2 regions of the Streptomyces sp. NPDC052040 genome follow, and region 2 is predicted to be linked to the other one. Evidence: riboswitches for the same ligand, from Rfam matches in the RefSeq annotation. Region 2 holds a riboswitch; the other holds the start of a gene.

Region 1 (7,205 bases), on a different contig from region 2:
CACCGCGATCAGCAGGGCCAGCAGCAGCGGGTTGGTGGTGCGGGTGGCGGCGGTGGCCAGGCCCAGGGCCCACAGCCACCAGGCGCCCGGGTGCACGGCTCCCCGGCCGCGGCCGGGCCGGGACGCCACCGTCAGCCCCGGCGGCGGCGCGCCCGGGCCGCCGCCGCGATGCCCAGCACGGCCACCACGGCGACGCCTGTGCAGACGCCGACGGAGGGGCCGTGGTGCGCCGGGCCGTCCGCCCGGTCGCCGTCGTCCTTGCCCCCGGTCCGGCCGTGGTCCTGGCCCGAGGCCACCTGCTCGCCGCAGCCCTTGGCGGGGTAGCCCGCTATCGCACAGAGCAGGGCGTTGGTGTCGTAGCGCAGCGGGCCCGCGACCGCGGCCAGCGCGTCCGCGGTCGTCGCGTCCCCGGGCACCCGGGCGCAGACCGAGCGCGGGGCGGGCGGACGCTCACCGGAGGGGGCGTCCGCCGGGGTGCCGAAGTCGAGGACCAGGGCCACGCGCTTCTGGCCGCCGCGCGCGGGCGTCCCGGCGCAGATCGCCGCGAAGTCCGCGCGGCCGCGGGGCCTTGCGGCATCCGCGGAGTCCGCGCTCACCGCGAACCGGAAGCCCTGGACGTCACCGTCGGCGGGGCGGCTGGTCGAGGGGCCCTCGGTGGCGTACGTCCAGGGGGTGCCGCTGCGCTCCCAGAAGGACCAGTAGCGGTAGCCGACGGCCTGGGCACCGCCCGCGCTCCCCAGCAGTACGCACACCGTCAGGAGCAGGAGGAAGGGGAGGGCGAGGGGCCGGGCGGTGAAGGACGGGGCGCCCGTGCGGGCGCGGATCACGGCTGCTGCCGGTTGCGGCGGCCGCTGAGCAGGAAGCCGATGCCGATGCCCGCGACGAGGAAGACGCCGACGGTCCACCAGACACCGAAACCGGAGTCCGAGTCGCTCTTCTTCGACTTCTCCGCCTGCGCGGCGGCCTGCGGCGCCGGGCCCGTCGCGTTGAGCGCGGCGACCAGGTCGGTGCCGCCGAAGTGACGCGGGTCGCCGCCCGCCGCGTGCGCGGCGAGGATCAGCTCGGCGTACGCGGCGGGGCCGCTCTGCCGCGCCCACGGCCCGGCGTGGGACTCCAGCCAGCTCAGGGCGCCCGCCGCGCGCCCGGCCTGGCCGGCCGTGGCGAGGGCGACGACCGCGTCCGCGGTGTTGCCGTAGTCGGGCTGGTCCTTGGCGCCGGGCAGGGCCGACAGCAGATGCTGGTCCTTGGCCAGGGCCTTGAGGAGGTACGCGGCGCCGTTGCGCGCGGCGCCCTGCGGGTCGGTGGCCTTGGCGCACGCCGGGGCGGCACCGGCGGGCTTCGCGGCCTCCCCGGCCAGCCCCTTGCCGAGCGCGCCGGCCACGGCCGCGGCCGTCGCGTCCGCGTTGGCGGTGAGGGCGCCCTTCTTGTCGGGCTGGAAGGCGAAGGCGCCCGCCCCGTCGCCGTCGCAGGGGAGGGCCAGCTTCAGCAGCGCGTCGTAGGGGGAGCCGCCGCCCTTGCGGACGTCCTGCGGCCGGCCGCCCGTCGCCGTGAGGGCGCCGATCACCACGGACGTGGAGTTGGCGTCGCTCGCGCCTCCCGCGGTGTAGCCCCAGCCGCCGTCCTTGTTCTGCACGGACTTCAGCCAGGACACCGCCTTTGTGGTCGCGCCGTCGTGGCCGCCGAGCGCGGCGAGGGCCTGGACGGCCGCCGCGGTGCTGTTGGTGTCGACGGGCGTCTTGGCGTCGCAGGCGGCGGTGGGCTGCGCGCGGTAGGGGGCGAACGCGCCGTTCGCGCACTGCTGGCCGGTCAGCCAGTCCACCGCGGCTTCGGCGGGCTTCACCCCGGACGTGTGCTGGGCCAGCAGGGCGAGCGACTGGCGCCAGACGCCGTCGTAGGTGGGGTCGGTGGTGCCGTAGAGCCCGGACGGGTGGGACGCCGGGGCGGACGGGGAGGGGGAGGCGGCGAAGGCCGAGGTGGCGGGTGCCCCGGCTACGGCGGCTATGGCGGCGACCACCGCGGCGCTACGGCGAACGATCATGATCGGGGGTGCCTCTCCCTTGGCGTCCGGGAGCAGGCAGCACGGGGCACTTCCCCCGGGCGGCTCGGCTCCGTGGACCTCGACGGTGCGGGCACCGGCGGGCTGCCGGTGCGTGAGCCGGTCACGGCCCGTACGCGGCATCCCGGCTCGCCCCCCGGGGAGGCTCACGGTTGCGGGTCAGCGCCGGATTCGCACCGGCTTTCCCTCGTACGGATGTGAGGACGACCCGGCTACTGTACCCGCCGGTGGGAAGGGTCCCCGGTGGCCCGTGGAGGGAACAGGACGCGGGGGTTCCGGGGCGGGTGCGAGGGGTCCGGGGTGGGCCGCGGGACGCGGGGGTTCCTGCCGCCGGTCGCGTGCGTCGCCGGGCCCGGGGCCTACGCGGCCGTATACGCCACCGGCCCGGTCCCCGGTACCGGCTCCGCCCGGCCCAGCTTCACCAGTCGGCGGAGATGGGCCTCCGCCTCGAAGACCGCGATGGTGCGGGAGCCGTGGGGGAGCCGCGACCAGGGGCGGTTCCATGTCATGCGCTCGGCGAGTCCCCAGGGGGTCAGCGGGGTGTTGAGGAGGGCGCGCAGGGCGGTCAGCCGCTCCTCGTGGTGGGCCAGCAGCTCCCGGACCCGGGCGGGCGCGTCGGTGAAGGGGTGCTGGTGGGCCGGGAGCACCTCGGCGGGCTCGAGGCGGCCGACGCGTTCCAGTGAGTCCAGGTAGTCGCCGAGCGGGTCGGCGGCCGCGGTGGTGTCGTCCGGGTCCTCGTACAGGCCGATGTGCGGGGTGATTCCGGGCAGCAGATGATCCCCGGAGAACAGGCGGCCCCGGCCCGGGAGCCCGGCCGGGTGCTCCTCCTCCAGGTGGAGGCAGACATGACCGGGCGTGTGCCCGGGGGTCCAGATCGCGCGCAGCCGCCGCCCCGGGAGGTCGAGCAGCTCACCGGGGACGATCGCGCGGTCGGGCAGGGCGGGGGAGAAGCCGGGCAGCGGGCGCGGTGCCCGCAGCGGTGCGAGATGCTCCTCGGGGGCGCCCGCGGCCGCGAGCCGGGCGCGCAGAAAGCCGAACCAGTGCGCCGGTTGCGTGCGTTGGGCGCTCCGGACCACCGCGGTGTCCGCCGGGTGCATCGCGATCCAGGCGCCGGAGGCCTCCCGGACCCGGCCCGAGAGGCCGTGGTGGTCGGGATGGTGATGGGTGATCACCACCCCGTGGACCTCCGCGACCGTGGTGCCGCAGGCGGCCAGTCCCTCGGTCAGGGCGTCCCAGGAGAGTGGGTCGTCCCAGCCCGTGTCGATCAGCACCGGGCCGCGGCCGGTGTCCACGACGTGGACCAGGGTGTGGCCGAGGGGGTTGTCCGGGATGGGAACCCGGAGGGACCGTACGCCCCCGCCGTGATCGGCCGTCCGCGCCATGGTGCCCCCCGTCGCCGTCCGCCGGTACCCGTCCCCCGCCCGTGGACTCCGTCGGCGGGAACTGGTAACACTGCCGGTGTCGACCATATCTGATGCTCCATCAGGTGCGAGGGTCGGGAACGTCGAGACCATGCAGGGTGATGGGGCATCGGCAACAGTCCGGGGAGGCAGTCGGCCATGACCGATCTCGTGGAGCACGGACAGCTGTTCATCGGCGGGGAGTTGACCGATCCCCTGGGCAAGGACGTCATCGAGGTGGTCTCCCCGCACACCGAGGAACTCCTCGGGCGGGTGCCGGGCGCCTCGCGCGGGGACGTCGACCGGGCCGTCGCCGCCGCTCGCCGCGCCTTCGACGAAGGGCCCTGGCCCCGGGCGACGCCCGACGAGCGGATCGCGGTGGTGACCAGGATCAAGGACGGGATCGCCGCGCGCCACGAGGAACTGGCCCGGCTGATCTCCGCCGAGAACGGCTCCCCGTACTCCTGGAGCGTCCTCGCGCAGGCGCTCGGCGCGATGATGGTCTGGGACGCGGCCGTCACCGTTGCCCGGGACCACCCCCGCGAGGAGCGGCGGAACGGCGTCCTCGGGAAGATCCTGGTGCGGCGCGAGCCGGTCGGGGTGGTGGCGGCCGTCGTGCCGTGGAACGTCCCGCAGTTCACCGCCGCCGCCAAGCTCGCGCCCGCGCTGCTCGCGGGCTGCACGGTGGTGCTCAAGCCGTCGCCCGAGGCCCCCCTCGACGCCTATGTCCTCGGGGAGATCGCCCGCGAGGCCGGGCTGCCGGACGGTGTGCTGTCGATCCTGCCCGCGGACCGCGAGGTGAGCGAGTACCTCGTCGGGCACCCCGGCGTTGACCGGGTGTCCTTCACCGGTTCGGTGGCGGCCGGGAAGCGTGTGATGGAGGTCGCCGCACGGAATCTGACCCGGGTGACCCTGGAACTGGGCGGCAAGTCGGCGGCCGTGGTGCTGCCCGACGCGGACCTCGCGGCCACCGTGGCGGGGATCGTCCCGGCCGCCTGGATGAACAACGGGCAGGCGTGTGTCGCCCAGACCCGGATCCTGCTGCCCCGCTCGCGCTACGACGAGTTCGCCGACGCCTTCGCCGCCGCCGCGGCCGCCCTGGTGGTCGGCGACCCGCTCGACCCGGCCACCCAGGTCGGCCCGCTGGTGACCGAACGCCAGCGGCGGCGCAGCCTCGACTACATCCGGACCGGCCAGGAGGAGGGCGCCAAGCTCCTCGTGGGCGGGGGACGGCCCGCGTCCCGGGACCGCGGCTGGTATGTGGAGCCGACCCTCTTCGGCGAGGTCGGCAACGGCATGCGCATCGCCCGCGAGGAGATCTTCGGCCCCGTCGTCTGCCTGCTGCCGTACGGCGACGAGAGCGAGGCCGTGCGGATCGCCAACGACTCCGACTACGGGCTGAGCGGCAGCGTGTGGACCGCGGACGTCGAGCACGGCATCGGGATCGCCCGGCAGGTGCGGACCGGCTCGTACTCGGTGAACACCTTCAGCCTCGACATGCTGGGCCCCTTCGGCGGCCGCAAGAACTCCGGGCTCGGCAGGGAGTTCGGGCCGGAGGGCCACGACGAGTTCCTGGAGTACCAGACGGTCCATCTGCCCTCCGGGTACGAGGAGGCGTAGGGCATGGGCGACCGCTGGCACATCGAGGTCGACCGCACCCTCTGCATCGGGTCCACCCAGTGCGTGCACCGGGCCCCCGGCGCCTTCCGCCTCGACTCCGCCCGGCAGTCCCACCCCGTCGCGCCGGACGCGGACGCGGGGGAGCCGGTCCTCGACGCGGCGGAGAACTGCCCGGTGGAGGCGATCGCGATCACGCTGGCCGGGACCGGGGAGGCGGTGTTCCCGCCGGACGATCAAGGGGCCTGAGAGGGTGGGGCGCTTTGTCCGTAAATGCCCAAAGAATCTTGATCTGGGGTCTTCCATCCGGAGGAGCGGTGATTACACTGAAAAGTGCCTACGGGATGAGTGAAGGTGCTCAACCGGAGTAGCCGACTTCGGCGTGAAGTTTTGATTTCCGCTTGGGCCGACATCGACGGTCGAGCAGGGCGTTGGAAGATCGAGAGATCGGACAACGGTCGGAACTCGTCTCGTAGGTCATTTTCATGCCCCGGGATCCCCGGATGCCGCCGGTTCCGTGAGGTCGATCAGGCGGCACACCGTCTCGATGTCGATCCTGACCTGGGCGATCGACGCCCGGCCGGACAGCCAGGTGATCAGCGCCGAGTGCCAGGTGTGCTCGATCACCCGCACCGCGGCCAGCTGCTCGGGACCCGGATCCGCGATCCCCGTCGCGTCCAGGATGATCGCCGTCGTCTGCCGGGACACCTGGTCCACCTCCGGCGAGACACTGCGGTCCGCGAAGGTCAGCGCACGGACCATGGCGTCGGCGAGATGCGGCTCGCGCTGCAACGCCCGGAAGGCGCGCATCAGGGTCTCCGCCACCCGCTCGGCGGCCGTCCGCCCGGCCGGGGGCTTCTTCCCGAGGGTGCGGTGCAACTGCTCCAGCTGGTCCTGCATGGTCGCGACCAGCAGATGCACCTTCGACGGGAAGTAGCGGTACAGCGTGCCCAGGGCCACCTGGGAGGACTCCGCGACTTCCCGCATCTGCACCGCGTCGAAACCGCCCCGCCCGGCCAGCTGTGCGCTCGCGTGCAGGATCCGGCGCCGACGCGCCTCCTGGCGCTCGGTGAGCGGCGGCGAGGCCGGCTGCGCCGCCGGTCGCGCGGTACTGGATGGCACCTTGGCTTCCGCTGGCATGGGTCCCGTTCCGTGTTCCGTGACAGTCGGTGAGGGCGAGTGACCGCACAGGACGGCAGGGCTCCGCGCCGTGGCGCGAATCACCTGATCCACCGCTCACTCGGCCCTTACCTGCCGGTAGATTCAGAGCCTCTTCAACGATCAAGTCTGAAACTTGTTCTAGGTTACCGTCCCGTCGTAGTCTCGCGGGAAATAGCAGGGAGAAGGGGCCGGGAGTGACCGCTGAGGCCAGGCTGGCAGGCCCCCAGGAGGGCTCGGCAGCGGACGGGGAACGCCCGCTGCGCATCGCCCTCCTGACGTACAAGGGAAACCCGTTCTGCGGCGGCCAGGGCGTCTACGTCCGGCACCTCTCCCGTGAGCTGGCCCGGCTCGGCCACCGGGTCGAGGTCATCGGCGCCCAGCCCTACCCCGTGCTCGACGAGGGCGAGGACCTGCACGGCCTGTCCCTCACGGAACTCCCCAGCCTCGACCTGTACCGCCAGCCCGACCCCTTCCGCACCCCGCGGCGCGAGGAGTTCCGGGACTGGATCGACGCCGTCGAGGTCGGCACCATGTGGACCGGCGGCTTCCCCGAACCGCTGACCTTCTCGCTGCGCGCCCGCCGCCATCTGCGCGCCCGCCGCGGCGACTTCGACGTGGTCCACGACAACCAGACCCTCGGCTACGGCCTGCTGGGCGACGTCGGCGCGCCGCTGGTCACCACGATCCACCACCCCATCACCGTGGACCGGCAGTTGGAGCTGGACGCGGCCGGGGGATGGCGGCGGCGGGCGTCCGTCCGGCGCTGGTACGCCTTCACCCGGATGCAGAAGCGGGTCGCGCGGCGGCTGCCCTCGGTGCTCACCGTGTCCGGCACCTCCCGCCAGGAGATCGTGGACCATCTGCGCGTCGAGGCGGACCGCGTCCATGTCGTGCACATCGGCGCCGACACCGACCTCTTCTCGCCGGATTCCTCGGTGCCGCAGGTGCCGGGCCGGATCGTGACCACCTCC
Region 2 (7,205 bases):
CGACGGCGACCAGATTGGCCAGCGTCTGGCTCGCCACCTGCCCCAGGCTGTCGCCCGTGACCAGGGCCTGCGCCCCGGTCCTGGCCGCCAGCGCCGAGGCGGTCCGCACCATCAGCCGCCGCTGGGCGACCACTTGGAGCCGCCCGGCGCCGACCACGGCCAGCTGCTTCTGGGCCTTGCCCAGCGCGATGACATGCAGCCGCCCGGGCGGCTGGTACCGGTTCAGCTCCCGGGCCAGGGCATACGCCTTGTACACCGACGAGGGGTTGGTGTACGGAGCACCGCTGAAGTGCACGAACTCGCAGGCCAGACCGCGCCGCATGGCCCGGTGGGCGGCCACCGGCGAGTCATAGCCGCCGGACAGCAGTACCAGGGCCCGGCCGCTGGAGCCGACGGGCAGCCCGGTGACGCCGGGGTGCCGGGTCCAGGAGAGATAGGTCTCCTTGCGGTCGATCTCTATGGTCAGCAGTACATCGGGCCGGGTGAGATCGACATGCAGGCCCGTGACCTCCTCCAGGACCCGGGCGCCCACCTGGGCGGCCATCCGGGAGGAGGTCAGCGGGAACTGCTTGTCGCGTCTCTTCACCCGCACCGCGAAGCCGCGCCCGGGCCGGTCGGCGCTCACCGCGCGCAGCGCCTCGACGGCCGCCCGGTTGATCTCCTCCAGCGTGCTGGGCACACGTATCGCCGGTTCGACGGAGTTGAAGCCGATCACCCGGCGCGCCCGTTCCACGAGCGCCTCCTGCGGGACCTGGCCGCCCAGCACGGTGACGTTCTGGGCGGACTTGATCCAGGTGGAGCCGCCGACACCGCGCAGGGCGACCCGCAGGTTGTCGTGCAGCCGCTCGACGAAGCGGTGACGGTTGTGGCCCTTGAGGAAGACCTCGCCGTGCTTGAGCAGCACACAGGGACCGTAGGGGGCGGAAGCGGCCCGGGGAGCGGGCACCGTGGGTTTGCCGGACATCATGAGCCTCTCAGAAGTCCCAGTCGTCATCGGCGGTGTCCTCCGCCTTGCCCATGACGTAGGAGGAGCCGGAGCCGGAGAAGAAGTCGTGGTTCTCGTCCGCGCCCGGTGACAGCGCGGCCAGGATCTCCGGGTTGACCTCGCTCTCCTTCGCGCCGAAGCGCGCCGGGTAACCGAGGTTCATCAGCGCCTTGTTGGCGTTGTAGCGGACGAAGACGGCCACGTCGTCCATGAGCCCCAGCGGCTCGTACAGCTCGCCCGAGTAGGTGAGCTCCAGCTCGTACAGCTCCTCCAGGAGGTCGTACGTGAACGCGCGCATCCGCTCCTGCTCGGCCGTCGGCCGCTGCTCCAGACCGCGCTGGTACTTGTAGCCGGAGTAGTAGCCGTGGACCGCCTTGTCCCGCAGGATCAGCCGGATCATGTCGGCCGTGTTGGTCAGCAGGGCATGGGTGGAGAAGTGCAGCGGGAGGTAGAAGCCCGCGTACAGCAGCAGCGACGACAGCAGGGTGGAGGCGACCTTCCGCTTCAGCGGATCGTCGCCGTAGTAGTGCTTCAGGACCGTCTTGCACCGCTGCTGGAGGACGTCGTTGCCCACCGCCCAGCGGTAGGCGTCGTCGATCTCCGGGGTACTGGCGAGCGTGGAGAACACCGAGGAGTAGCTGCGGGCGTGCACGGCCTGCATAAAGGCGATGTTGGTGTACACCGCCTCCTCGTGCTCGGTGCGCGCGTCCTGGATCTGCACGATCTCGCCGACCGTCGCCTGCACGGTGTCCAGCATGGTCAGACCGGTGAACACCCGCATGGTCAGGGTGCGTTCGTCGGCGGTGAGCCGCTGCCGCCAGGCGTTCACATCGTTGGAGAGCGGCACCTTCTCGGGCAGCCAGAAGTTGGCGGTGAGCCGGTTCCACACCTCCAGGTCCTTCTCGTCGGTGACCCGGTTCCAGTTGACCGGGCGCAGCCGGGCGGCGGGGTCGTGGCGGTAGGAGGGGGGCGTGACCGAGATGTCGGTCAGCGGCGGTGGGGTGGTGGTCATCGTCGGTGTGTTCCTCAGAGCGTGCAGGAGAGGCAGTTCTCGATCTCGGTCCCGGCCAGCGCCTCCTGGCGCAGCCGGATGTAGTAGAGGGTCTTGATGCCCTTGCGCCAGGCATGGATCTGCGCCTTGTTCAGATCACGGGTGGTCGCGCTGTCGCGGAAGAAGAGGGTGCAGCTCAGCCCCTGGTCGACATGCTGGGTGGCCGCCGCGTAGGTGTCGATGATCTTCTCATAGCCGATCTCGTACGCGTCCTGGAAGTACTCCAGGTTGTCGTTGTCCATGTGCGGCGCCGGGTAGTAGACACGGCCGAGCTTGCCCTCCTTGCGGATCTCCACCTTGGCGGCGATCGGGTGGATGGAGGCGGTGGAGTCGTTGATGTAGCTGATGGAGCCGGTGGGCGGCACCGCCTGGAGGTACTGGTTGTAGATGCCGTGCTCCATGACGGAACGCTTCAGCGCCCGCCAGTCGTCCTGTGTGGGCAGGTGCACCCCGGCCTCGGCGAACAGCTCCCGGACGCGCTCGGTGGCCGGCTGCCACGCCCGCTCGGTGTACTTGTCGAAGTAGCTGCCGTCGGCGTACGCGGAGGACTCGAAGCCGTCGAAGGCCGTGCCGCGCTCGATCGCGATCCGGTGGGAGGCGCGCAGCGCGTGGAAGGCGACGGCGTAGAAGTACATGTCCGTGAAGTCCACGCCCTCCTCGCTGCCGTAGTGGATGCGCTGCGAGGCGAGGTAGCCGTGCAGGTTCATCTGGCCGAGGCCGATGGCGTGGGAGAGGTCGTTGCCGCGGGCCACGGACGGTACGGCGTCGATGTGCGACTGGTCCGAGACCGAGGTCAGCCCGCGCACGGCCGTCTCGACGGTGGTGCCGAAGTCCGGTGCGGCCATGGCGGCGGCGATGTTGAGCGAGCCGAGGTTGCAGGAGATGTCCCGGCCGACCGTCTCGTAGCCGATCGAGGCGTCGTAGGTGCTCGGCGTGTTGACCTGGAGGATCTCCGAGCAGAGGTTGGACATGTTGATCCAGCCCTCGATCGGGTTGGCCCGGTTCACCGTGTCCTCGAACAGCAGGTACGGGTACCCGGACTCGAACTGGAGCTCGGCGACCGTCTTGAAGAACTCCCGGGCGCTCAGGGTGGTCTTGCGGATGCGCGGGTTGGCGACCAGGTCGTCGTAGTGCTCGCTGACGGAGAGGTCGGACAGCGGCCTGCCGTACTCGCGCTCCACGTCGTACGGCGAGAACAGGTGCATCTCCTCGTTGCGCTTGGCGAGTTCGAAGGTGATGTCGGGGACGACCACGCCGAGCGAGAGGGTCTTGATGCGGATCTTCTCGTCCGCGTTCTCCCGCTTGGTGTCCAGGAACCGCATGATGTCGGGGTGGTGCGCGTGCAGATACACCGCGCCCGCGCCCTGGCGCGCGCCGAGCTGGTTGGCGTAGGAGAAGGAGTCCTCCAGCAGCTTCATCACGGGGACGACACCGGACGACTGGTTCTCGATCTTCTTGATCGGCGCGCCCTGTTCGCGCAGGTTGGTCAGCAGCAGGGCGACGCCACCGCCGCGCTTGGACAGCTGGAGCGCGGAGTTGATGCCGCGTCCGATGGACTCCAGGTTGTCCTCCACCCGCAGCAGGAAGCAGGAGACCAGCTCGCCGCGCTGGGCCTTCCCGGCGTTGAGGAAGGTCGGGGTGGCGGGCTGGAAGCGACCCGTCATCATCTCGTCCACCAGATGGGAGGCGAGGCTCTCGTCGCCCGCGCCCAGGTAGAGCGCGGTGGCGGCCACCCGGTCCTCGTAGCGCTCCAGATAGCGGGAGCCGTCGAAGGTCTTCAGGGTGTACGAGGTGTAGTACTTGAACGCGCCCAGGAAGGTGCGGAAGCGGTGCTCGTGCGCGTACGCCTGCCGGAAGAGGCCCTCGATGAACTCCCAGCTGTAGCGCCGGAGGGGGGCTTCCTCGTAGTAGTCGTGCTCAATGAGGTAGTCGATCTTCTCCTTCAGCGTCGGGAAGACCATCGTGTTCGGGTTGACGTGCTGGAGGAAGTACTGGCGGACGGCCTCCCGGTCCTGGTCGAACTGGATGCGCCCGTCGCAGTCGTACATGTTCAGCAGGGCGTTGAGGGCGTGGTAGTCCTTGCGCGTCCCGACCGACTCACGCGGGGGCGGGGGCACCGTGACGGCCGTGGGGAGGGCGGTCATGCCGCCGGCCTCGCCGGCCGGCTGGTTGACGAGTGTCGTGTCCAAAACTTCCGCAGTCCTTCCCTCACGGCACGGACATCGCGGTCCGTGCCCAGCAGTTCGAATCGGTACAGCTCGGGGACCTGGCACTTGGCCGAGATGACGCGCCCGGCCAGGCAGTAGTCCGCGCCGAAGTTGGTGTTGCCGGAGGCGATCACTCCGCGCAGCAGGGTCCGGTTGGCCGGGTCGTTGAGGAACCGGATCACCTGTTTGGGGACCGCGCCCGCGCGTTCGCCGCCGCCGTAGGTCGGCACGATCAGCACATAGGGCTCGGTGACCCGGGGCATGCCCTCGCGGTGGGCGTGCAGGGGGATCCGCGTGGCGGGCAGGCCCAGCTTCTCCACGAAGCGCTTGGTGTTCTCCGAGACGCTGGAGAAATACACGAGGCTGCTCAACGGTGCCGCCTCCTCTCGCTCGTTCCCGTGTCGCATCCGGGGACCGGGAGGGGAGGAGCGTCGCGGCGCGTACGGCGGTGCACCGGGCGGCGGAAGTCGGTCACGCCTGGCCCGGGTCCGTGCGTCTGCCACGCGGCCCTCCCTCGGGGCCTCGGAGCGCGTACACCGCTCTTCGGCGTACGCGCCGGTGGCAGGTCTTCGGACTCGCGGGCGCGTCTCGTGTCGTACGAGACCCCTACTGGCCGTCGCTTCCCAGGCCCCTTCACCGGGCCCAGTGCGTCTGACGGCGGTCGTTCCCGCTCACCGCTGCGGGGCAGCCCCGGATTCCCACCGGGTTCCCTCTTGCCTCGCCCGGCACCGCAGTGCCTGGCGAACCACCAGCACGTCCAACACTACATCTAGATCAGGCTGGATGGAGCCACCCCAGATGTTGTGTCGAGAGCCGCCGAAGGGGTGTAGTAAGGTGACCCTAAGTTCGACCGGAAACGCGACGGCCGGGGAGGGCGTGAACCCTCCCCGGCCGTGGTGCGCCGGTGGTGCCGGATGTGCCTCGGTCAGGAGGCGGGCAGCTCCTCACGCACCGTGCGGGCCGCGGCCACCAGGTTCTCCAGCGAGGCGCGGGTCTCGGCCCAGCCGCGGGTCTTCAGACCACAGTCGGGGTTGACCCACAGCCGCTCGGCCGGGATGGCCTTCAGACCGGTGCGCAGCAGCTCCGCGGCCTCCTCGGCGCTCGGCACACGCGGCGAGTGGATGTCGTAGACACCCGGTCCCGCCTCGCGCGGGTAGCCGTGGGCGGCCAGCTCCCGGGCGACCTGCATGTGCGAACGGGCCGCCTCCAGGCTGATGACGTCGGCGTCGAGGTCGTCGATGGCCTGGACGATGTCACCGAACTCGGCGTAGCACATGTGGGTGTGGATCTGGGTGTCCGGCCGGACACCGGCCGTGCTCAGCCGGAACGCCTCGGTGGCCCAGTCCAGATAGGCGGGCCGGTCGGCGGCGCGCAGCGGCAGGGTCTCCCGCAGCGCGGGCTCGTCCACCTGGATCACCGAGGTGCCCGCCGCCTCCAGGTCGCCGACCTCGTCGCGCAGGGCGAGCGCGACCTGCCGTGCGGTGTCCGCGAGCGGCTGGTCGTCGCGGACGAAGGACCAGGCGAGCATGGTCACCGGACCGGTGAGCATGCCCTTGACCGGCCGGTCGGTGAGGGACTGGGCGTACGTCGTCCAGCGCACCGTCATCGGCTCGGGCCGGGAGATGTCGCCCGCCAGGATCGGCGGCCGGACATAGCGGGTGCCGTAGGACTGGACCCAGCCGTGCTGGGTGGCCAGGTAGCCGGTGAGCTGCTCGGCGAAGTACTGGACCATGTCGTTGCGCTCGGCCTCGCCGTGCACCAGGACGTCCAGGCCGGTCTTCTCCTGGAAGGAGATCACCTCCCGGATCTCGGTCCGGATGCGCTCCTCGTAACCGGCCGTGTCGATCCGGCCGGTGCGCAGGTCCGCCCGTGCCGTGCGCAGCTCGTCGGTCTGCGGGAACGAGCCGATGGTGGTGGTCGGCAGCAGCGGCAGACCGAGTCCGGCGCGCTGGGCCGCGGCACGCTCGGCGTACGGCTGGGAGCGGCGGGCGTCGGCCTCGGTGACGGCCGCGGTCCGCGAGCGGACGGCCGGGTCGTGGGTGATCGGCGAGCCCGCGCGGGACTCCAGATCGGCCCGGTTGGCGGCGAGTTCGGCGGCGATCGCGTCGGTGCCGTGGGCCAGGCCCTTGGCGAGGGTGACGATCTCCTGCGTCTTCTGCCGGGCGAAGGCCAGCCAGCGCAGGATCTGCGGCTCGATGTCCCGCTCCAGAGCGGTGTCGAAGGGGACGTGCAGCAGGGAGGAGGAGGCGGACACGTCGACCCGGTCCGCCAGCCCCAGCAGGGTGCCCAGCGTGGACAGGGACTTCTCCAGGTCGTTGACCCAGATGTTGCGGCCGTTGACCACACCGGCGACCAGGCGCTTGCCGGGCAGGCCGCCCGCGGCGGCGAGGTCGGCCAGGTTGGCGGCCGCCGCCTCGGTGAAGTCCAGGGCAAGTCCCTCGACCGGGGCCTTGGCGAGCACCGGCAGGGCCTCGCCGAGACGGTCGAAGTAGGAGGCGACCAGCAGCTTGGAGCGGTCGGTGAGGCCGCCCAGTTCGCGGTAGGCGCGGGCGGCGGCGTCCAGCTCGGCCGGGGTGCGGTCCTGGACGAGGGCGGGCTCGTCGAGCTGTACCCACTCGGCGCCCGCGGCCCGCAGGTCGGCGAGGACCTCCGCGTAGACCGGCAGCAGGCGGTCCAGGAGGGTCAGCGGGTCGAAGTCGTCGGCCACGCCCGGCGCGGGCTTGGCGAGGAGGAGGTAGGTGACCGGGCCGACGAGGACGGGGCGTGCGGTCAGGCCCAGCGCGAGGGCCTCCTTCAGCTCCGCGACCTGCTTGGCCGAGTCGGCCGTGAAGACCGTGTCCGGGCCCAGTTCCGGCACCAGGTAGTGGTAGTTGGTGTCGAACCACTTGGTCATTTCGAGCGGCGCGACATCCTGGGTGCCGCGGGCCATGGCGAAGTAGCCGTCCAGGGCGTCCGCCTCGAC

What was found. A riboswitch is a leader RNA that binds a small molecule or an ion and turns the genes downstream of it on or off. The one in region 2 is predicted to bind cobalamin.
Region 1: it holds a riboswitch for cobalamin, as region 2 does, so the genes downstream of both, ACIHAA_RS15765 (prenyltransferase/squalene oxidase repeat-containing protein) here and nrdI (class Ib ribonucleoside-diphosphate reductase assembly flavoprotein NrdI) in region 2, are expected to answer to the same signal.

The regions. Positions count from the first base shown of each region.
Region 1 is NZ_JBIUBV010000006.1:286,075-293,279, reverse strand. Features, by position in the region: gene ACIHAA_RS15775 (energy-coupling factor transporter transmembrane component T) at 1-135, opposite strand, end outside; gene ACIHAA_RS15770 (SCO2322 family protein) at 132-824, opposite strand; gene ACIHAA_RS15765 (prenyltransferase/squalene oxidase repeat-containing protein) at 824-2,038, opposite strand; cobalamin riboswitch at 2,154-2,280, opposite strand; gene ACIHAA_RS15760 (MBL fold metallo-hydrolase) at 2,416-3,438, opposite strand; gene ACIHAA_RS15755 (aldehyde dehydrogenase) at 3,616-5,076, shown strand; gene ACIHAA_RS15750 (ferredoxin) at 5,080-5,322, shown strand; gene ACIHAA_RS15745 (TetR family transcriptional regulator) at 5,557-6,213, opposite strand; gene ACIHAA_RS15740 (glycosyltransferase family 4 protein) at 6,429-7,205, shown strand, end outside.
Region 2 is NZ_JBIUBV010000001.1:1,348,563-1,355,767, forward strand. Features, by position in the region: gene thiI (tRNA uracil 4-sulfurtransferase ThiI) at 1-964, opposite strand, end outside; gene nrdF (class 1b ribonucleoside-diphosphate reductase subunit beta) at 975-1,997, opposite strand; gene nrdE (class 1b ribonucleoside-diphosphate reductase subunit alpha) at 2,012-4,180, opposite strand; gene nrdI (class Ib ribonucleoside-diphosphate reductase assembly flavoprotein NrdI) at 4,177-4,614, opposite strand; cobalamin riboswitch at 4,786-5,008, opposite strand; gene metE (5-methyltetrahydropteroyltriglutamate--homocysteine S-methyltransferase) at 5,169-7,205, opposite strand, start outside.